3 regions of the Streptomyces winkii genome follow, and region 1 is predicted to be linked to each of the others. Evidence: riboswitches for the same ligand, from Rfam matches in the RefSeq annotation. Region 1 holds a riboswitch; each other region holds the start of a gene.
What was found. A riboswitch is a leader RNA that binds a small molecule or an ion and turns the genes downstream of it on or off. The one in region 1 is predicted to bind cobalamin.
Positions count from the first base shown of each region.

Region 2: it holds a riboswitch for cobalamin, as region 1 does, so the genes downstream of both, QQM67_RS03410 (ribonucleoside-diphosphate reductase subunit alpha) here and metE (5-methyltetrahydropteroyltriglutamate--homocysteine S-methyltransferase) in region 1, are expected to answer to the same signal.
Region 3: it holds a riboswitch for cobalamin, as region 1 does, so the genes downstream of both, QQM67_RS08180 (cobalamin biosynthesis protein) here and metE (5-methyltetrahydropteroyltriglutamate--homocysteine S-methyltransferase) in region 1, are expected to answer to the same signal.

Region 1 is NZ_JASTTH010000002.1:509,065-516,472, reverse strand. It holds gene QQM67_RS06550 (CbtA family protein) at 1-181, shown strand, start outside; gene metE (5-methyltetrahydropteroyltriglutamate--homocysteine S-methyltransferase) at 313-2,706, opposite strand; cobalamin riboswitch at 2,843-3,068, opposite strand; gene QQM67_RS06540 (cytochrome P450) at 3,359-4,741, shown strand; gene QQM67_RS06535 (IPT/TIG domain-containing protein) at 4,873-7,408, opposite strand, start outside.
Region 2 is NZ_JASTTH010000001.1:744,826-752,233, forward strand. It holds gene QQM67_RS03410 (ribonucleoside-diphosphate reductase subunit alpha) at 1-1,918, opposite strand, end outside; cobalamin riboswitch at 2,087-2,229, opposite strand; gene QQM67_RS03415 (GNAT family N-acetyltransferase) at 2,275-2,775, opposite strand; gene mctP (monocarboxylate uptake permease MctP) at 2,854-4,473, opposite strand; gene QQM67_RS03425 (DUF3311 domain-containing protein) at 4,470-4,763, opposite strand; gene QQM67_RS03430 (GntR family transcriptional regulator) at 4,961-5,758, opposite strand; gene QQM67_RS03435 (extracellular solute-binding protein) at 6,090-7,358, shown strand.
Region 3 is NZ_JASTTH010000002.1:891,265-898,672, forward strand. It holds gene cobN (cobaltochelatase subunit CobN) at 1-2,432, opposite strand, end outside; gene QQM67_RS08175 (cobyric acid synthase) at 2,432-4,051, opposite strand; gene QQM67_RS08180 (cobalamin biosynthesis protein) at 4,048-5,010, opposite strand; cobalamin riboswitch at 5,195-5,385, opposite strand; gene QQM67_RS08185 (hypothetical protein) at 5,543-5,785, opposite strand; gene QQM67_RS08190 (inorganic phosphate transporter) at 5,859-7,184, opposite strand; gene QQM67_RS08195 (class II aldolase/adducin family protein) at 7,404-7,408, shown strand, end outside.

The DNA.
Region 1 (7,408 bases):
GCTTCCCGAGCACTTCCCCGCCCTGCTGCTGTGGCGGTTCCGGGTCTCGGCGCTCGCCGTTCAGCTGGTGCTGTGGGCGGCCTTCGGGCTGACGTTCGGTCATCTCGCCGAGCGTGCCCTGGGGTTCGCCGCACGCCGTCACAAGGAGGCGCCGGCCGCGGCGGCCACCGCCGCGAACTGAGCCGGGCGGACCGGGACTTGGTTCCGGCACGGGCCGGTTCACCTCGGTCTCTTCCGGTCCGCCGTCCACCGGTACGGGGCGGGCTGTGCGGTACGGCACGGGTGCCGTACCGCACAGCCCGCTCTCACGCCTCACCCGCCGGCCGCGACCTCCGCACGTACGGTCCGGGCCGCCTCGGCCATGTGCTCCAGCGCCTCGCGCACCTCGGGCCAGCCGCGGGTCTTCAGACCGCAGTCCGGGTTGACCCACAGCCGCTCCGGCGGGATCGCGCCGAGGCCCTTGCGCAGCAGCGACGCCATCTCCTCCGTGTCCGGCACCCGCGGCGAGTGGATGTCGTAGACGCCGGGGCCGACCTCGTTCGGGTAGCCGGCGGTGGCGAGTTCGTCCGCGACCTGCATATGGGAACGGGCCGCCTCCAGGCTGATGACGTCGGCGTCGAGATCCGCGATGGCGGAGACGATGTCACCGAACTCCGCGTAGCACATGTGCGTGTGGATCTGCGTGTCCGCGCGTACGGCGCTCGTCGCGAGCCGGAAGGACTCCGTCGCCCACGCCAGGTAGGCGGGGCGCCCAGCGGCCCGCAGCGGCAGCGTCTCGCGCAGCGCGGGCTCGTCGACCTGGATGACGGACGTGCCCGCGGCCTCCAGATCGGCGACCTCGTCGCGCAGCGCGAGGGCGACCTGGCGCGCGGTCTCGGCCTGCGGCTGATCGTCCCGTACGAACGACCACGCGAGCATGGTGACCGGCCCGGTGAGCATGCCCTTGACGGGGCGTGCGGTCTGCGACTGGGCGTAGCGCGTCCACTCCACCGTCATCGGCTCGGGACGTGAGACGTCGCCGGCGAGGATCGGCGGCCGGACGTAGCGGGTGCCGTAGGACTGCACCCAGCCGTGCTGCGTCGCGATGTATCCGCTCAGGCGCTCCGCGAAGTACTGGACCATGTCGTTGCGTTCGGGCTCACCGTGTACCAGGACGTCCAGCCCGGCCCGCTCCTGGAAGGCGAGCACGTCGCGGATCTCCGCGGCGATGCGCCTGTCGTAGCCGTCCGCGTCGAGGCGGCCCGCCCTCAAGTCGGCGCGTGCGGTGCGCAGTTCGCCGGTCTGGGGGAAGGACCCGATGGTGGTGGTGGACAGCGGCGGCAGGTTCAGCCGCGTGCGCTGCGCGGCGGCGCGCTCCGGATAGGGCTGCGGACGACGGCCGTCGGCGTCGGTGACGGCCTCGCTGCGGGCCCGTACCGCGGGGTCCCGGGTCAGCGCGGCGGACGAACGGGAGGCCAGCGCCGCGGAGTTGGCGTGCAGCAGCGCCGCGATGGCGTCGGTGCCCTCGCTCAGCCCCTGCGCCAGGGCGACGGCCTCCTCCGCCTTCTGCCGCGCGAAGGCCAGCCAGCGCGCGACCTGCGGGTCCACGTCGCGCTCGACGGCGGCGTCGAGCGGTACGTGCAGCAGCGAGCAGGACGGTGCGACGTCGACCCGGTCGGCGAAGCCGAGCAGCGAGGCCAGCGTGGACAGCGACCGCTTCAGATCGTTGATCCACACGTTCCGTCCGTCCACCACGCCCGCGACCAGCCGCTTGCCGGGCAGCCCGCCCGCGCGCGCCAGATCCTCCAGGTTGGCGGCGGCCGGTCCCGTGAAGTCCATGGCCAGCCCCTCGACGGGCGACTTGGCCAGTACGGGGAGCGCGTCGCCGAGCCGGTCGAAGTAGGAGGCGACCAGCAGCCGGGGCCGGTCCGTGAGTTCGCCGAGCTCCCGGCAGGCGCGCGCCGCGGCGTTCAGCTCCGCGGACGTACGGTCCGCCACCAGCGCGGGCTCGTCCAGCTGCACCCAGCCGGCACCGGCCGCGCGCAGGTCGGCCAGCACCTCGGCGTAGACGGGAAGCAGCCGGTCCAGCAGGGTCAGCGGTTCGAAGTCCGCGGCGACCCCGGGCGCGGGCTTGGCGAGCAGCAGATACGTGACGGGCCCCACGAGCACGGGCCTGGCCTCGTGGCCCTGGGCGAGGGCCTCCGACACCTCGCCGGTCTGCTTGGCCGAGTCCGCCGTGAAGACGGTGCCGGGCCCCAACTCCGGGACGAGGTAGTGGTAGTTCGTGTCGAACCACTTCGTCATCTCCAGCGGCGCGACGTCCTGCGTGCCGCGCGCCATGGCGAAGTAGCCGTCGAGCGCGTCCGCTTCGAGGGCAGTCCGGTGCCGCTCGGGTACGGCGCCCACCATGACGGTGGTGTCCAGCACGTGGTCGTAGAGGGAGAAGTCTCCCGTGGGCACTTCGTGCACCCCGGCGTCTCCGAGCTGCCGCCAGTTGTCCCGGCGCAGCCCCGCCGCAGTCTCCCGCAGGGCTTCGGCGGAGACGCGGCCCTTCCAGTAGCCCTCGACGGCCTTCTTCAGCTCACGTCCCGGGCCCTGGCGCGGGTAGCCGTGGACTGTGGCGCGCCACGTCCTCGGCGTGCCGGACGCGGACGTCCCTTGACGTGACGCGGGTGACGAGGCTGACGAGGACGCATTCGATGCGCCCGCTGCGGAATTCGGTGTCACTCAACTCTCCTTCGCGAGTCCCGCGGTGACCCGGAGGTACGGGGAGGAGGAGAGGCGACGGCGGCACACACACCACCGCGTGCTGCTCGCCTGTACCGCCGACCCGCCCTCGAGGTCACCGAGATCGCCGCACACGATCCGTGTGCGGGCAGTGGCAGGTCTTCGGACTCGCGGGCTCGCCGTGTCCGTGATCCACGGACCGGCTCCTACTGGCCGTCGCTTCCCGGGCCGCTCGGGCCCAGTGCGTATGACGGCGTTCGTTCCCACTCACCGCTGCGGGGCAGTTCCGGAGTCGCACCGGATTCCCTCTTGCGACGCGCCTGCCTGGCGGACAGGCCGAACCGACTGCTTCTCCAGCGTACGGGGGTGTGTGCCGTACCGGCAAAGGATCGGGACGCGGGGCAGATCATGCGCCGCTGCGGTTCAGGAAGGCCGAGCGGGGCCCGAGGGGGCCGTCGCGGAAGCGGGAGTCGGGACCCTGTCCGGCTCCGCCGGGCGCCCTCTCGCAGGGCCGTCCGGGTCGCGGCGGTGTGGCGCGGGCCGTGGAGCGGCCCGCCGGTTCCAAGCTGCTGCCGGAGACTCGGCGCCCCGCCGGTACGCAGGCCCGCGGGGCGGTCCCCTCCACGAACGCGACTGGAAACGACTGGAGAAGATGACCATGCCACCCCGCACCGCGCCCGCATCCACGGAAGCCCCTGAAGTCCCGGAAGCCGCGGCCGCACCCGACGCCTCCACTCCCGCTGAGACCCCGGCCGAGACCACCGCCGACGCGGCCCAGCTGCCGCCGGAGGCGAACCCCGCCGACCCGCACTTCTGGCAGCTGCCGCACTCCCAGCGGCACGAGGTCTTCGCCATGCTGCGCGAGCGGGAGGCGCCCACGTACTTCGCATATCCGCAGCACGCTCTGCGCAAGCGGCAGCAGCCGGGCTTCTACGCGCTCGTCAGACACGAGCACGTGCAGGAAGCCAGCCGCAACGCGGCGGTGTTCGGGAGCGCGCCGGGCGTCACCACTCCGCATCCCGCGCGCTGGGTCAAGGCCCTCTTCGGGGAGTCCATGGTCAATCTCGACGGCAAGGACCACGCCAGGCTGCGGAAGATCATCTCGCGTGCGTTCAGCCCCCGGCTGCTCGCGGGCGCCGAGAAGGACATCGAGGAGGTCGCCGCCACCGTGGTGGGCGACGCGCTGCGCAAGGACTCCCGCGAGTTCGTGACGGCCGTGGCCTCGCTGGTGCCGTTCGAGGTGGTCTGCAACATGATGGGCATCCCGCAGCGCCACCGGCCCCGCATCCTCGCGCAGCTCAACGACGCGTCGGAGAACATCGGCGTACGTCGCGGAGCCGGCGCCAGGTTCCGCATCCCCGGCAAGGGGCTCCGCGCGCTGGCACGTATGCACGTCATGATCGCCATGCTCGCGCGGGAGCGGCGCCGTAACCCCACCGACGATCTGATCTCGGCCCTCGTGACCGCCGACGTCGACGGGCAGTGCCTGGGCAACCGTCAACTCGGCGCGTTCTTCACGCTGTTGATGGTCGCCGGGGTGGAGACCACGCGGAACGCGATCTCGCACGGGCTCGCGCTGCTCAGCGAGAACCCGGAGCAACGGGAGCTGTGGGAGAGCGACTTCGAGAAGTACGCGGACACCGCGGTGGACGAGATCGTGCGCTGCTCGACGCCCATCATCCAGTTCCGCCGCACGCTGCGTACCGACCACGTCATGGGCGGCCGTACGCTGCGCAAGGGCGACACGGTGGCGCTCTACTACGCCTCCGCCAACCGCGACGAGGCCGTCTTCCCCGACGCGGGCACCTTCGACATCACCCGGGACCCCAACCCCCACCTCGGTTACGGCGGAGGGGGACCCCACTACTGCCTCGGCGCGCACCTCGCCCGCCAGGAACTCAAGGCGCTCTTCCGGCTGTTGCTCACCGACTCCGTCGGCATGCGCGCGGTCGGGCTGCCGGATCTCGTCCCCTCCAGCTTCGACAACCGCATCCGGTCGCTGACGTTCGAGGCCGCCGGTACGGACGGTGCATGACACCCGGCCCGGCCCTGCATGAACGGAGCGAGGCTCCTCGGCCGTCGCCGCGGTGATGTACACCGGGGCGAACGGCCGGGAGCCTCGCAGCGGTCGGGGATGAAGCCGGTCGCCCGGCTCATCCGGCTGGATCAGACGTAGGCGTAGGCCGCCGTCCCTGTACCGAGCCCGCTCGGCGTCACGACCAGCACGTCGGCCGGACCGACCGAACCCGCGGGCGTCACCGCCGTGATCGTCGTGTCATTCACCACCACCAGGCTTGTGGCAGGCGCCCCGTCGAACGTCACCAGGAGCGTCCCGGTGAACCCGGTACCGGTGATCGTCACAGGCGTGCCGCCGGCCGCCGGACCCGACGCGGGAGCCACGGAGATCACCGTCGGCGCCGCCGCGTAGGTGTAGACACCCACGCCGGTACCCGTGCCGCTCGGCGTCGTGACCACGACGTCCGCCGGACCGGGCAACCCCGCCGGAGTCTCCACCGTGATCGTCGTGTCGTTGACGACGACCAAGTCCATCGCCGGCGCCCCGTCGAACGTCACCAGGAGCGCCCCGGTGAACCCGGTACCGGTGATCGTCACGAACTGGCCGCCGCTCAGCGGACCGGACGAGGGAGAGACCGAGACCACCGCCGGCGCCGCCGCGTAGGTGTAGGCACCCACGCCGGTGCCCGTACCGCTCGGCGTCGTCACCGCGACATCCGCCGGACCGGCCGAACCAGCAGGCGTCAGGGCCGTGATCGACGTGTCACTCACCACCACCACACTCGTGGCAGCAGCACCGTCGAACGTCACCGACGTCGCACCCGTGAACCCGGTGCCCGTGATCGTCACCGGCTGACCGCCGGCCACGGGACCCGACGCGGGAGAGACCGAAGTCACCGTCGGCCCCGCCGCATAGGTGTAGACACCCGGGCCGGTGCCCGTACCGCTCGGCGTCGTCACCGCGACATCCGCCGGACCGGCCGAACCAGCAGGCGTCACCGCCGTGATGGTGGTGTCGTTCACCGTGACCACGCTTGTGGCAGCGGCACCGTCGAACGTCACCGACGACACGTTGACGAACCCGGTACCCGTGATCGTCACCGGCTGACCGCCACCCAGCGGACCCGACGACGGAGAGACCGAGACCACCGTCGGCGCCGCCACGTAGGTGTAGACACCCGTCCCGGTACCGGTTCCGCTCGGCGTGGTCACTGCCACGTCCGCCGGACCGGCCACACCCGCAGGCGTCACCGCCGTGATGGTGGTGTCGTTCACCGTGACCACGCTCGTCGCCGCGAGACCGTCGAACGTCACCGACGACACATTGACGAACCCCGTACCCGTGATCGTCACCGGCTGACCACCGCCCAGCGGACCCGACGACGGAGAGACCGAGACCACCGTCGGCGCCGCCACGTAGGTGTAGACACCCACGCCGGTACCCGTACCGCCCGGAGTGGTCACCGCGACATCCGCCGGACCGGCCGAACCCGCAGGCGTCACCGCCGTGATCGTCGTGTCGTTCACCACCGAGACGCCCGTAGCAGGCGCCCCGTCGAACGTCACCGCCGACGCATCGGTGAACCCGGTACCGGTGATCGTCACCGCCTGACCGCCGGCCAGCAGACCGGAGGACGGAGACACCGACGTCACCGTCGGCGCCGCCACGTAGGTGAAAACACCCGTCCCGATGCCCGTGCCGCTCGGCGTCGTGACAGCCACATCCGCGGGACCGGCCGTCCCGGCGGGAGTCACCGCCGTGATCGTGGTGTCGTTCACGACGGTCACGCTCGTGGCAGGTGCACCGTCGAACGTCACCGCCGACACGTTGACGAACCCGGTACCCGTGATCGTCACCGCCAGACCGCCACCCAGCGGACCTGACGGCGGAGAGACCGACGTCACGGTGGGCGCCGCCACATACGTGTACACACCCACGCCGGCACCCGTACCGCTCGGCGTCGTCACCGCGACATCCGCCGGACCGGCCGAACCCGCAGGCGTCACCGCCGTGATCGTCGTGGGGTTCACCACCACCACACTCGTGGCCGCGCCACCGTCGAACATCACCGACGACACGTTGACGAACCCCGTACCCGTGATCGTCACCATCTGGCCGCCGCCCAGCGGACCCGACGACGGAGACACCGACGCCACCGTCGGCGCCGCCACATAGGTGTAGACGCCCGTCCCGGTGCCCGTACCGCCCGGAGTGGTCACCGCGACATCCGCCGGACCGGCCGAACCCGCAGGCGTCACCGCCGTGATCGTCGTGGCATTCACCACCACCACACTGGTCGCGGCAGCACCGTCGAACGTCACCGACGTCGCACCCGTGAACCCCGTGCCCGTGATCGTCACCGACTGACCACCGGCCAGCAGACCGGAGGACGGAGACACCGACGTCACCGTCGGCACCGCCACGTAGGTGTAGACACCCGTCCCGGTGCCGGTGCCGCCCGGCGTGGTCACCGCCACATTCGCGGGACCAAGCGTCCCGACCGGAGTCACCGCCGTGATCGTCGCGTCATTCACCACCACGACACTTGTGGCCGCAAGACCGTTGAAGGTCACCGCCGTCGCACCCGTGAACCCGCTACCCGTGATCGTCACCGACTGCCCACCGGCCAGCGGACCTGTCGGCGGCGAGACCGAGACCACCGTGGGAATCGGCGCGTACGTGTAC
Region 2 (7,408 bases), on a different contig from region 1:
CGTAGACCCCCGCGATCGCGGCGATGGTGGCCGTCGGCGCGACGGCGAGCAGCAGCGAGTTGCGCATCCCGGTGCGGGAGACGCGGTCGCGCAGCGCCGACCAGCGCTGCGGCCAGGCCGGTTCGGCCCGCGGATAGTGGTCGGGGTGCAGCACGCCGCGCGCCGTACGGGTCTCCTGCCAGGCCGGGAGCGGACCGTGCCGCTCCGCGAGCTGCGCGCTCGTCTCGTACGCGGCCAGCATGATCCGCTCGGAGATTCGGGTGGACAGCTCGCGCGCCGCGGCCGAGTCGAAGGGCAGCCGCATCCGGAAGAAGACGTCCTGGAGGCCCATCACGCCCAGACCGACCGGCCGCCAGCGGGAGTTGGAGCGCTCCGCCTGCTCCGTCGGATAGAAGTTGACGTCCACGACCCGGTCGAGGAACGTCACGGCCGTACGGACGGTGGCGTCCAGGCGCTCCCAGTCCATCCCGCCCGCCTCGTCCAGATGGGCCGCGAGATTGACGGACCCCAGGTTGCACACGGCCGTCTCGCCGTCGTCCGTGACCTCCAGGATCTCCGTGCACAGATTCGACGAGTGGACGATGCGCCCCGGTTCAGCGGTCTGGTTCGCGGTGCGGTTGGAGGTGTCCTTGAACGTCATCCAGCCGTTCCCCGTCTGCGCGAGGGTGCGCATCATGCGCGCGTACAGCCTGCGGGCGGGCACCTTGCGGACGGCGCGGCCTTCCGCCTCGGCCGTGCGGTAAGCGGAGTCGAACTCCTCGCCCCACAGGTCCGCGAGCTGCGGCACGTCGACGGGCGAGAACAGGGACCACTCGGCGTCGGCCTCCACGCGGCGCATGAACTCGTCCGGAATCCAGTGCGCCAGGTTGAGGTTGTGCGTGCGCCGCGCCTCCTCGCCCGTGTTGTCGCGCAGTTCGAGGAACTCCTCGATGTCCGCGTGCCAGGTCTCCAGATAGACGCAGGCGGCGCCCTTGCGCCTGCCGCCCTGGTTCACGGCGGCGACGGAGGAGTCCAGCGTCCGCAGGAACGGCACGATGCCGCCGGAGTGGCCGTTCGTCCCGCGGATCAGCGAACCGCGGGCGCGGATGCGGGAGTAGGGCAGGCCGATGCCTCCCGCGTGCTTGGAAAGGCGCGCCACCTGCTGGTAGCGCTCGTAGATCGAGTCGAGCTCGTCCTTCGGCGAGTCCAGCAGATAGCAGGACGACATCTGGGCATGCCGCGTACCGGAGTTGAAGAGCGTGGGGGAGGAGGGGAGATACGCGAGGGAGCTCGTCAGCGCGTACATCTCCGCGACCTCGCCGGCGGCCTCCGGGGACTCGTCCGCGGCGAGCCCGCAGGCGACGCGGAGCAGGAAGTGCTGCGGGGTCTCGATCACCCGGCGGCTCGTGGGGTGACGCAGCAGATAGCGCGAGTGGACCGTGCGGAGGCCGAAGTACCCGAAGCGGTCGTCCGCTCCGCCGGCGACCGCGGCCTCCACCAGGGCGTCCAGCCGCTGCGCGTGCGCCCGTACGAACGCGGCCGTGCCGTCGGCGATCAGACCCTCGCGGTGCCCCGTGGCGATGGACGAGGAGAAGGACACCACGCCCTCGGCGCCCGCCTCGTCCCGGATGGAGAGCGTGAGCAGGCGCGCCGCGAGCTGCGAGTACGCTGGCTCCTCGCCGATCAGCCCGGCGGCCTCCTCTGCCGCGAGCGCCCTCAACTCGGCCTCGCCCGCGCCCTGTCGGCGTCCGCGGAGAACCGCCGCCGCGACCCGCTCGGCCTCGGTGCCGGGAAGGCCGTCGGTCAGCTCGGTGAGGGTGCGCAGCAGCGCGCCGTGCTCGTCGGGCGAGGCCGCGGAGGCGGCGGCCCGTGGAGGCGCGGACGCGCCGGCTGCTGATGCGGCGGCGGCTGCGGGTGCGGCTGCGGGTGCGATGGTCACGGGATGTGCTCTCCCTCGCTCGGATCAGGTCACCGGCTCACCGTGGGAGCGCACGCGGCGGGCGCGCGAGGGCATGCCGCGTCGAAACGGCGAAACGCACACCCTGCGGCGTCCACCGGCCCAACCCTCGGGACCCGGACGTCATTCGGCACGGCCGGCAGGCACTCGGACTCGCGACGGCGGCTCGCGGCGGCTCCCGGCAGGACCGGGCGGCAGAACAGAGCAGCACATCGCATACCGTTGCGGGACAGTTCCGGATTCACACCGGATTCCCCTGCGCGACAGCGAGCACGAGCATACATCTAGTGGCGAGTTCTGCCAGTCGCCACCACATCTTGTGCCGGGCGAGTCCGATTTCACAGTTCGAGGGCGAACGCGTGGAGCGCGAGGCCGGGAAGCGGCTCCCAGTCCCGCTCCGGGACGCGGACGAAGCCCAGGCGTCCGTAGAGCCGTTGGGCCGTCGTCATCCCGTCATGGCTACAGAGCAGGAGCCGTCTCAGGCCGCGCTCACGGGCCCGCTCCACGCACGCGCGCACCAGGGCCTCGCCGGCTCCCCGCCCGCGCCCCTCGTGCCGCACCGCGAGCATGCGGAACTCGCCCTCGCCCTCGCCCGCGATGTCCGCGTACTCCCCGCCGTCGCCGACGAAGGAGACCGTGCCGAGCACCGAGTCCGAGGCCGTGTCGACGGCGACCAGCACCTCCGTGTGCTGCGCGCGGCGCCGCGCGGCGCGAAGCTCCTTCAGATACGGGTCCTCTTCGCCGAAGTCCAGCAACCCGTCCGCGAGATAGGCCTGTGCGGTCAGCTCGCCGACGGCCTCCAGCTCCTCGTCCCGCGCCGGTCTGATCGTGATGTCCATGGAACGAGCATGCCGCGCCCCACTGACAACCGGGCTGTCAGCGGGGCGCGGGCGATGTTCAGCTGGGTGGTGCGGCACTCACTTCGCGCCGGTCGGAGAGGGCAACTCCTCCTGTACGCCGGGGTCTCCGGCGTCCGCCGTGTAGTCCGACGCGCGCGTCTCGTCCACGCCGTCGGGCGCCTTCACGGCCCGCAGCACGAACGTGAGCGCGATCGCGACGACCGTGTTGAGCACGAAGGCGGTCAGGCCGATGTACCCCATCTCCCCGATGCCCGGGATGATGTCGTTGGGGCCGCCGAAGTGCTTCTGCACCGGCGAGGAGACGCCGTACGCGGTCAGCGTGCCGTACAGCATGCCCACGGCCCAGCCGCCCAGCAGCGCCCACCGGTGGAACCAGCGCGTGAAGAGGCCCCCGACGAGGGCCGGGAACGTCTGAAGGATCCAGATGCCGCCCAGCAGCTGGAAGTTGATCGCCACGGTCTTGTCCATGCCGAGCACGAAGATCAGAGCGCCGACCTTCACCAGCAGCGAGACGAGCTTTGAGACCTTGGTCTCCTCCGCCGGTGTCGCGTCGGGCCTGAGGAAGTCCTTGTAGATGTTCCTGGTGAAGAGGTTGGCCGCCGCGATCGACATGATCGCCGCCGGTACGAGCGCGCCGATGCCGATGGCCGCGAACGCGACGCCCGCGAACCAGGCCGGGAACATGTTCTCGAAGAGCTGCGGGATGGCCAGCTGCCCGTTCGTCACCTTGATCCCCGCAGCGATCGCCATGAAGCCCAGCAGTGCGAGCAGGCCCAGCATCAGCGAGTACAGCGGCAGGATCGTGGTGTTCCGCCGGATCACGTTGCGGCTGCGGCTGGAGAGCGTCGCGGTGACCGAGTGCGGATACATGAAGAGCGCGAGCGCCGAACCGAACGCGAGCGTGGCGTACGCCCACTGGTTGGGCGAGCTGGTTACGACCTCGCCCTTGGGCTTCCCGGTGGCCGGGTTGGTCTGCGAGAGCGCGTCGCCGGCCTTGGCGAAGATGTCGTCGAATCCGCCCAGTTTGATGGGGATGTAGATGATCGCCACCGCGATGACGATGTAGATCAGCGTGTCCTTGACGAACGCGATCAGCGCCGGAGCCCGCAGCCCGGACGAGTAGGTGTACGCGGCCAGGACCGCGAACGCGATCAGCAGCGGCAGGTCCTTGACGAACCAGTGCGTCGACTCGCCCCCGCCGATGCCCATGACGTCCAGCACCGACTGGATGCCGACGAGCTGAAGCGCGATGTACGGCATGGTCGCGAGGATGCCGGTCACCGCGACGGCCAGCGCCAGCGACTTGGAACCGAATCGGCCGCGAACGAAGTCCGAGGTCGTCACGTAGCCGTGCCGGTGCGAGACGGACCACAGCCGCGGCAGGAAGGTGAAGATGAGCGGATACACGAGGATCGTGTACGGGACGGCGAAGAAGCCGGACGCACCGGCCGCGTAGATCGCCGCCGGCACCGCCACGAACGTGTACGCCGTGTACAAGTCGCCGCCGAGCAGGAACCAGGTGACCCAGGTGCCGAAGCTCCGCCCGCCCAGGCCCCATTCGTCGAGGCTGTCGGCGTTCTCCGCCTTGCGCCAGCGCGCTGCGAGGAATCCCATCGCCGTGACGAGCAGGAAGAAGAAGACGAAGACGGCCAGTGCGACGCCGTTCACGCCGTTCATCGGGCACCGTCCTCTCCGCGGGCGCTCCGCCGCCGGGCCTCGTCACGCTTGACGAGCTTGTACGCGATCACCGTCAACGCGGCCGAGATCAGCACCCAGGCCATCTGGTACCAGTAGAAGAACGGCATTCCCGCCAGGGCGGGTTCTGTACGCGAATAGGAACCGACCCACAGGAGTGCGATGAAAGGGATGAACAGGCACAGCCCGATGACGACTCGTATCGGCGTGATGAGGGGGCCTCGCGACTGAGACTGCGGTTCGGTCTCGGGTGTTTCGGGTGGCGCTGCCATGCCTCGGCTCCGTCCGTCGGTTTTCTCCTGCGAGACGCGCAGGAAATCTAAACGAGCGGTTCGTGCCCCGTCACTACCTGCACGGATAACGGAACAGCACCTTTTGTTTCGTGGGGCACGCGGTGCGCGACGCCGTCCGTGCACAAGCCGGGCCTGCTCTGCGGCTGTTCGTGCCCTCTCGTCCCGTATGAGCCGTATCAGCTGGTCTGTTCGTGGCGCGGGCGTTGAAGATTGGCGACGAACTTGTAGCGGTCGCCCCGGTAGACGGAGCGGACCCACTCCACGGGCTCCCCGTCGGTGTCCAGGGAGTGCCGGGAGAGCATCAGCATGGGCAGGCCGACGTCCGTGCCGAGCAGGCCGGCCTCGCGCGGTGTGGCCAGCGAGGTCTCGATGGTCTCCTCGGCCTCGGCGAGATGGATTCCGTACACCTCGGCCAGCGCGGTGTAGAGCGAGGTGTACTTCACCAGGCTGCGCCGCAGTGCCGGGAAGCGCCGCTGCGAGAGGTGCGTCGTCTCTATGGCCATCGGTTCGCCGCTGGCCAGGCGGAGCCGCTCGATGCGCAGCACGCGACCGCCGGCCGGGATGTCGAGCGCGTGGGCGAGGCGGTCGTCGGCGGTCACATAGCCGATGTCCAGCAGCTGCGAGGTCGGTTCGAGGCCCTGTGCGCGCATGTCCTCCGTGTACGAGGTGAGTTGCAGCGCCTGGGAGACCTTGGGCTTGGCGACGAAGGTGCCCTTGCCTTGGATGCGCTCCAGCCGTCCCTCGACGACGAGTTCCTGGAGGGCCTGGCGCACCGTCGTACGCGAGGTGTCGAACTCGGTCGCGAGCGTGCGCTCGGGAGGGACCGGAGTGCCGGGCGGCATGGTCTCCGTCATCTCCAGCAAGTGGCGCTTGAGCCGGTAGTACTTGGGCACGCGAGTGGTCCGCGCGCCGCCGTTGCCGCTTCCCGACTCCGGCTCTGCCGCGGCTGTGACCGCGCCCCCGTCCGTACTCATGGCTCGCCTTCCCGTTCGTGTCGTGCTGCCGTCACCGGCTTCCTCCGTGTGCGTGGGCCGTGCCGAGTGGCCTGCTTCCGGCTCCGGTTGCGGCACCGGACGCGGCGGTGTTGCCGGTGGTGTTCCGGCCTCCGCCCGCCGTTCCGGGTGAACTTCGAGCTCACATCGTGGCACGGGGTCGGCGCTGCGGGACTCCCGCGCCCAGATGTCGTTCCGATAACGGAACGCGCGGCTCGCTTTCTGCGCCGTTGACACGGCTATAGGTCTAGGCCAAGCTGCGGACTGGTCTAAACCATTAGATCAGTACACCAGGCGGTTGGGGAGGATGGCCGTGAGACGAGGACTCATCGCCGCGACGGGAATCGCGGCTCTGATGGCGGGTGTTGCGGCCTGCGGGCCCGGCGGTGAGGAGAACTCCGGCGCCGACGGCTTCAAGGGGCAGACCCTGACCCTGTGGGCGATGGACGGTTCCACGCCCAAGCAGTGGGAGAAGGACGTCAAGGCGGCCTTCGAGAAGAAGACCGGCGCCAAGCTCAAGCTCGAAGTCCAGCAGTGGAACGGGATTCAGCAGAAGATAACCACCGCTCTCTCCGAGCCCGAGCCGCCGGACGTCATCGAGGTCGGCAACACGCAGACTCCCGCGTACGCGAAGACCGGCGGGCTCTCCGACCTCGGCGACCTGAAGAAGAGCATCGGCGCCGACTGGACGGAGTCCGTCAACAAGTCGTCCGTCTACGGCGGGAAGCAGTACGCGGCCCCCTGGTACACGGTCAACCGCACCGTCGTCTACAACAAGCGGATCTGGGCGGAGGCGGGCATCGACAAGCCGCCGAAGACACGTGCCGAGTTCTTCGACGCGCTCGACGCCATCGAGAAGAAGACCGACGCCGAGCCGCTCTATCTCCCCGGCCAGAACTGGTACTTCTTCGACGGCCTCCTCATCGGCAAGGACGCCGACCTCATCAAGAAGCAGGGCGGCAAGTGGGTCTCCAACCTCGCCGATCCCAAGGTCGGTTCGGCGATGAAGCTCTACCAGAAGTACGCGTCGTACTCCGACGCCCCCAAGGACAAGGACGAGGCGACCCCGCAGCAGGCCGAGGTCTTCGCCAAGGGCAAGACGGGCGCGTTCATCGGCCTCGGCTGGGAGGCGGCTACGGCCATCGAGGCCAACCCGAAGATCGAGAAGGACATCGGGTACTTCACCATCCCCGGTGAGTCCGCGGACAAGCCCGAGGGCGTCTTCCTCGGCGGCTCCAACCTGGCCGTCGCCGCGGGCAGCGAGAAGCAGGAACTCGCAAAGGAGTTCCTCAAGATCGCGCTGTCGGACAAGTTCGAGGGCGCGCTCGCCGAGGAGGGCGGCGTCATCCCCAACAAGGCCTCACTCCAGAAGAAGGCCGAGGGCAACCCCGCGGCGAAGGCTGCGGCCCCCGCCGTCGCGGACGGCGGCCTGACGCCGCTCGTCCCGCAGTGGGCCGCCGTGGAGAACCCGCCGAACCCGGTGAAGCGCTATATGACCGCCGTACTCAAGGGCAAGTCGCACGCGGCCGCGGCCCGGTCGGTCGAGCACGAGATCAACAAGAGGCTCTCGCAGAAGCAGTGACGCCCCGCCGGGCTGCCGGGGTGCGGGCAGTCGTGTTGCCGGAGGGGGCG
Region 3 (7,408 bases), 380 kb from region 1:
GGACCCGCCGGGATGTAGCCGCCGTCGAGCGCGTGGAGGACGTTGCCGATCTCGTCCGTCGTCCGCGCGAGCCGCGGCACGACCTCCTCCGCGGCGAACTCCAGCACAGCTGCGGCATCGTCCAGTCCGGTCCCGAGCACGCCCGCGACGACGGCTCCGGCCTGCCCGGCGGCCCACTCGCGTGCCTCCATCTCCTCCACGAGCGTGCGCGCCAGCCGCTCCAGCAGGTCCACGGCGTCGGAGGCGGTACGGGCCGGGCCCTCCACGAGCTTCGTCAGCGCCTCCGGGACGTCGGCCCGCGTGCCCGGCTCCGCGAGCAACTCCCCTTCCGACAGGCCGAAATGGCTCGCGAGGGCAGCCCGCAGCCCCGGCAGGGCACCCGAGACACCGCCCCACACCTGGGCCGAACGCAGCACCGCCAGCGCGAGGTTGACGCGCGCCTCGCCGACGGGCCCGCCGCCGAGGACGTGCAGGCCGTCGCGGATCTGGACGTCCTTGATCTCGCAGAGCCAGCCGTCGACGTGCAGGACGAAGTCGTCGAACTCGTCCTCGCCGGGCTGCTCTTCGACGTGCAGGTCGTGATGGAGCTCGGCGGCCCGTACGAGCGTCCAGATCTGGCTGCGCACGGCGGGGGCCTTGGCCGGGTCCAGGTCGTTCACCAGGGCGTACTCGTCGAGGAGTTGCTCCAGCTTCGCCAGGTCGCCGTAGGAGTCGGCGCGCGCCATGGGAGGCACCAGATGGTCCACGACGGTGGCGTGTCCGCGGCGCTTGGCCTGCGTGCCCTCGCCGGGGTCGTTGACGATGAACGGGTAGACCAGCGGCAGTTCGCCGAGGACCGGGTCCGGCGCGCACGCCGCGGACAGGCCGAGGCCCTTGCCCGGAAGCCACTCCATCGTTCCGTGCTTGCCCATGTGCACGACGGCGTCGGCTCCGAAGGTGTGCTCGATCCACCGGTAGGCCGCCAGGTAGTGGTGCGAGGGCGGCATGTCGGGGTCGTGGTAGATGGCGATCGGGTTCTCGCCGAATCCGCGGGGCGGCTGGATGAGCACGACGACGTTGCCGAACTGGAGGGACGCCAGGACGATTTCGTCCCCGTCGACGTAGAGCCCGCCGGGCGGCTCGCCCCAGGTCCCTGTCATCTCCTCGCGCAGCGCCGGGTCCAGGCGCGAGAACCACTCCTGGTAGTCCTTCAGAGGTACGCGCGCGGGCGCGGCGGCCAGCTGCTCCTCCGTCAGCCACTCCACGTCGTGGCCGCCCGCGGCGATCAGCCGGTGGATCAACTCGTCGCCGTCGTCGGGGTGTCCGTGGACGTCGTACCCGGCGTCGCGCAGCGCGTTCAGCAACTCCACCGCCGAGGCGGGGGTGTCGAGCCCGACGGCGTTGCCGACCCGCGAGTGCTTGGTGGGGTATGCCGTGAAGACCAGCGCGAGCCGCTTCTCCGCGTTCGGCTTGTGCCGAAGTACGGCGTGGCGCACGGCGATTCCGGCGACGCGCCGGGCACGCTCCGGATCGGCAGCGTACACGGGCACGCCGTCCGGGCCCTCCTCCTTGAAGGAGAACGGCACGGTGATCAGCCGTCCGTCGAACTCCGGGATCGCCACCTGCATCGCCGCGTCCATCGGCGAGAGCGCGGCGTCCGAGGCCAGCCACGCCTCGCGCGTGCTCGTCAGGCACATGCCCTGGAGCAGCGGTACGTCGAGCTCCGCGAGCGCCCCGATGTCCCACGTCTCGTCGTCGCCGCCGGCCGAGGCGTCGCCGGCGCGTGTGCCTCCCGCCGCCAGCACCGTGGTCACCAGCGCGTCGGCCCGAGAGAGCAGTTCGTAGAGTGCGGAGTCGGGGTCTCTGAGCGAACCGCAGTACACCGGCAGCGCGTTGGCGCCCGCCTCCTCGATCGCCTCGCACAGCACGTCCACGAAGGCCGTGTTGCCCGCGAGTTCGTGCGCGCGGTAGAAGAGCACGCCCACCGTCGGCGCGTCCGGCCGCCGCGGCCGCCCTTCGTATGCGCCGTGCACCCCGAACTCCGGCATGGCGGCGGGCGGTTCGAAGCCCTCGCCGCTCATCAGCACCGTGTCGGAGAGGAAGCGCGCGAGCTGCGTCAGGTTCTCCGGGCCGCCCTCCACGAGGTACCTCAGCGCCTCGGAGACCAGCCCCGACGGCACGCTCGACTCCGCCATCAGCTCCGCGTCGGGCACCGCCTCCCCGCCCAGCAGCACGGTCGGCACCCCGGACGCCCTCAGCGCGGCCAGCCCGTCCTCCCAGGCCCGCTTGCCGCCGAGCAGCCGTACGACCGCGACGTCCGCGCCGTCCAGCAGAGCCGGCAGGTCCTCCGCCGCGTCGACGCGCGTGGGGTTGGCGATCCGGTACGGGGCACCGGACGCGCGCGCCGCGAGCAGATCCGTGTCGGAGGTGGACAGCAGCAGAACAGTGCTCATCAGGACGCTCCCGCGTGTTGTGCCTCCGGCGCGCCCGGGGCGATGAAGGGCAGCCCGGCGGGCGGGCCCGACTCGATCAGCCGCAACAGGGCGTCCGTATCGGCGTGTTCTTCGATGAGATCGCCCAGGCGATCCAGTTGCTCCTCGCGCAGCGCCGCGAAGTCCGTGTCCGGCGCCGGTACGAAACCGCCGCGGCCCGCGTCCGCGGCGATCCGGCGCAGAAAGGCCCGCCGGAAGCCGTCGCTCTCCAGCGACCCGTGCCAGTGCGTGCCCCACACGGCGCCGGACCGGCAGCCGTCCAGCGGCTTGCCGTCCGCGTCGCCGAACACGGCCTCGCCGCCCAGCACTTCGGCGACGCCGTGGTGGATCTCGTAGCCCTCGGCGCGCTCGCCCAGGGCGTGCCCGGAAGGACGTGCGAGGGTCTTGCCCTGTGCGAAGACCACCCGCACCGGCAGCAGGCCCAGCCCCTCGACGGAGCCCGCCCGCGACTCGACCTCGTCCTCGATGCGCTCGCCCAGCATCTGGAAGCCGCCGCAGACGCCCAGCACGGGGCGGCCCTCGGCCGCGCGGCGGCGCACCGCGTTTGCGAGTCCGCGCTCGCGCAGCCATGCCAGCGCCCGCACCGTGCCGCGGGTGCCGGGCAGCACCACGAGATCGGCGTCGGCGAGCTCCTCGGGACGGTCGGTGAAGCGGACGGCGACGCCGGGCTCGGCGGCGAGGGCGTCGACGTCGGTGAAGTTCGACATCAGCGGCAGCGGCACAACCGCTATGCGCAGCACGTCCGTTCCGTACGGGGACGCCGTCGCCTGCTCCCGTACGGTGTCGCGCAGGGACAGGCGGAGCCCGTCCTCCTCGTCGATGCCCAGGCCGTGCCGGAAGGGCAGAACGCCCAGCACGGGCCGCCCCGTCAGGCCGTGGAGCATCTCCAGACCCGGCTCCAGCAGCGTCACGTCCCCGCGGAACTTGTTGACGACGTAGCCCGCGAGCAGGGCCTGGTCGCGCTCCGCGAGCAGCGCCGTCGTACCGAAGAACGAGGCGAAGACGCCGCCGCGGTCGATGTCGCCGACGACGATCACGGGCAGCCGGGCGGCCCTGGCCAGCCCCATGTTGACGATGTCGGTGCGCCGCAGATTGATCTCGGCGGGGCTGCCCGCGCCCTCGCAGATCACCGCGTCGTGCGTGCGCCGCAGCTCCGCGAGGCAGTCGGCGACCGTGCCCAGCAGCCGCTCCTGCCGCTCCGAGTGGTATCCATCGGCGCTCATCTCGCCGACCGGCCTGCCCAGCAGCACCACTTGGCTGGTGCTGTCGCCGCCCGGCTTGAGCAGCACAGGGTTCATCAGCGCGGACGGCTCGGTGCGCGCGGCGGCGGCCTGCATGGCCTGCGCCCGGCCGATCTCGGCGCCGTCCCGCGTGACGTACGAATTCAGCGACATGTTCTGCGCCTTGAACGGCGCGACCCGGACGCCCTTGCGTGCCAGCCAGCGGCAGATCCCGGCGGTCACCACGCTCTTGCCCGCGTCGGAGGTCGTGCCGGCCACGAGCAGCCCGCCGCCGGTGCCCGACGGGGCCGGGCCACCAGGCTCGGCGTGGTGGCCGCGGCGCGTTCCGTCCGGACTCATGTGCTCCCCCTTCCGGCACGGTGCCTCGCACGGAGTGCGCCCGCGGCCGAGGTCGCCAGCAGCGCCAGCGCGCCCACCCGCCGCGAGAGCCGCACCGCTTCGGCGATGTCGCCCGTACGCACGGCGCGGCCACGGGAGTTGAGCACCGGCCGGTGCTCGGTCCGTCCGCCGTAGCTGAGGGTGCCGCCCAGCCGCACGCCCAGCGCGCCCGCGAACGCGGCTTCCACGGGGCCCGCGTTGGGGCTCGGATGGCGCGCGGAGTCGGCGCGCCAGGCACGCAGCGCACCGCGCGGCGACGGGCCGGCGAGCGCGGCGAGCACCGCCGTCAGGCGCGCGCCCGGCCAGCCCGCGGCGTCGTCCAGCCGGGCGGCGGCCCAGCCGAAGCGCAGATGGCGGGGGGAGCGGTGACCGACCATCGCGTCGAGGGTGTTGACGGCGCGGAACGCGGCCATGCCCTGCGCACCGGCGACCGCGCCCCACACCAGTGCCCCGACGACCGCGTCCGAGGTGTTCTCCGCCACCGACTCCACGACGGCCCGGGCGATCGCGTCCGCGTCCAGCGCCTGCGGGTCGCGGCCGCACAGATGCGGCAACAGCCGCCGCGCGCCCTCGACATCGTCCGACTCCAGGGCCGCGGCGACGGCCAGCGCCTCCTGCCGCAGCCCCGTGCCGCCCAGCACCGTCCAGGTCACCGCGGCGTCGAAGAGTGTGGCGCCGGCGGCGCCGCCGAGGGCGCGTGCCGCGCGCGAGAGCGCCGTGACGAGCGTGACGGACCCCGCGACGCACAGCGCGGTGTGCAGCGCGCCCGCACCGCGGTCGTCCCGCCATAGGGCGCGCTCGGCCGCGGCGGCGGCCCGGCCGAAGGCGGCCACCGGATGCCCGCGACGCGGGTCGCCCAGCAGCAGATCGCCCAGGTGACCGAGGACCGCGCCGGATACGTAGGCGCGTTGGGCCCGCATCGGTCAGCGAGCCGTCGTGGTGCCTCGGGAGGGCGATGCGCCGGGCCGTGGCCGCCGGCCGCGGGAGTACGGGAGGCGACGGTCGCCCGGGACGTGAGCGGTCGCGAGGGCGGAAGCGGACACAGCTGTGGGAGAGGCGGGCAAGCCACGCATGACGGAGTCCTCACTCAGGGTCCTCGCCCTGGTTCGACGTACCGGCGGCGAGAGTCTCCTGGCTCCCGGATCGCCGCGCCCCCCGGCCTTCCAGCCCTCGAACGCATGGGCCGTGACCTTCGGTTGGGGGTGCGCTCCCCGGTGACAGTGGCGGGACCGCGCCGGATTCGCACCGGCTTCCTCTCCTGCCGCCGTTGGGCAACTCCGGCAGTCCACCACGTACCAGGAGGGGCGTCAACTCGCCGCTGACCTGCGACGGGAGAGTGTGAGCAGACACACGGGGAGGGGCGCAGGCACAGGGAAAAGGGGTACGGAGCGCCGCTCCGTACCCCTTCCGCTCTCCGGCGCGACCGTCAACAGGCCGCCGGCGCCGCGTCGTTCAGGGTGCCGTGATGATGTAGATGCCGTACGCGACGGCCGCCGCGCACAGCGCGAAGCACGTGTACGCGCCGGTGCGCGCGAGCACCGTCGCGCCGCCGCCCCGCGGCGAACCCGGCGCCGAACCCTGCGCCTTGCCGGCTGACGAGCCGACGATGCCGAGCGTGAACACGCCCACCAGGGCGACCGTGGCCACGAGGCTGACGCCGAATACCTCGCCGAGCGCTGCCCAGTCGATGTCCATAGCGTTCGCTTCCTGTCTGCTCAGTAGTTGGGGAGGTCTTGGGTTGCTGAGGCCTTGGACCCCGTGAACCGGCCTAGCCGAGGGGAGAGGCCGCCTGCCGGCGCCGTCGCTCGGACGCCGGCTCCGATGCCGTCTCCGGCGTGGTCTCGGACACCGTCTCGGACGCCGCCTCCGGCACCGGTCCGCCGTTGCCGGCGGCCGTGGTGCGCGCCGCTGCCGCCGCGGGCGGCGGCGCGACGGAACGCAGCGCCGCGGTGACGACACCGGCGGGCTCGGAGCCCGAAGTGCCGGGCAGCGTCACGTCGTTGACGTTGGTGTGGTCGACGGGCTGGCGGCGCGAGAGCAGCCAGATGCCGCCGCCCACGGCCAGCGCGAGCGCCGCGACGGTGCTGACGCCCCAGTCGCCCTGCTGCGCGAGCAGCGCCGCGCCCGCGGAGACGAGGGCCGCCGCCGGGAGCGTCAGCCCCCAACCCGCCACCATGCGGCCCGCCGTCGACCAGCGCACGATGCCGCCCTTGCGGCCGACACCGGAGCCCATGACGGCCCCGGAGCACACGTGCGTGGTGGAGAGGGAGAACCCGATGTGGGACGAGGCGAGGATCGTGACCGCGGCGGACGTCTGCGCGGCGAACCCCTGCGGGGGCTTGATGTCGGTGATGCCGTTGCCCATGGTGCGGATGATCCGCCAGCCGCCCAGATACGTACCCAGGGCGATGGCCAGACCGGCCGAGACGATGACCCACGTCGGCGGGTCCGCCTGCGGCGCGATCACGCCGCCGGTGATCAGGGCGAGAGTGATGACGCCCATGGTCTTCTGCGCGTCGTTCGTGCCGTGCGCGAGGGAGACCAGAGCGGCGGAGGTGATCTGCCCCGCGCGGTAACCCTTCGCGGTCTGCTGCTCGTCGGCCTTGCGCGCGGCCCGGTAGGTCAGCCGCGTGGCGACCAGCGCCGCGACGCCCGCGACGAGCGGCGCCGCGAGAGCGGGGATGAGCACCTTCATCACGACGGTGCCGCCGTTGACGGCACCGATGCCCGCCGAGGCGACGGTTGCGCCGAGCAGACCGCCCATCAGCGCGTGCGAGGAGCTGGAGGGAAGCCCTGCGAGCCAGGTCAGCAGATTCCAGATGATCGCTCCGACCAGTCCGGCGAAGATGACTTCAGGCCGGATACCGGAGCCTTCGTCGATGATTCCCGAAGAGATGGTCTTGGCGACCTCGATCGAGAGGAAAGCCCCGACGAGGTTGAGGACCGCCGACATCGCCACCGCTGTCTTGGGCTTGAGTGCCCCGGTGGAGATGGTTGTGGCCATGGCGTTGGCCGTGTCGTGGAAGCCGTTCGTAAAGTCGAACACCAAGGCCGTGACGATCACGATCCCGATGAGAAGCGTGATGTGTTCCATTCACCCAGGCACAATCAGCTCGAAGGTTGATGTCCCGTTGAACGTAGGGACGGTGGGTGAACGGAAGATGAACTGCGGCGGGCTTGCGAGTGTCACTACCCGGCGTCTGTTGTGAGCGGGGTCACACTCCCGCACCACCGTTCTCTCCGCCCTCTTCCGCCGCCTTCATCCAGCTCGGAGGGGGGTGCGCACACCCCGACGACGAAGGTGGAGGTAAACGTGGA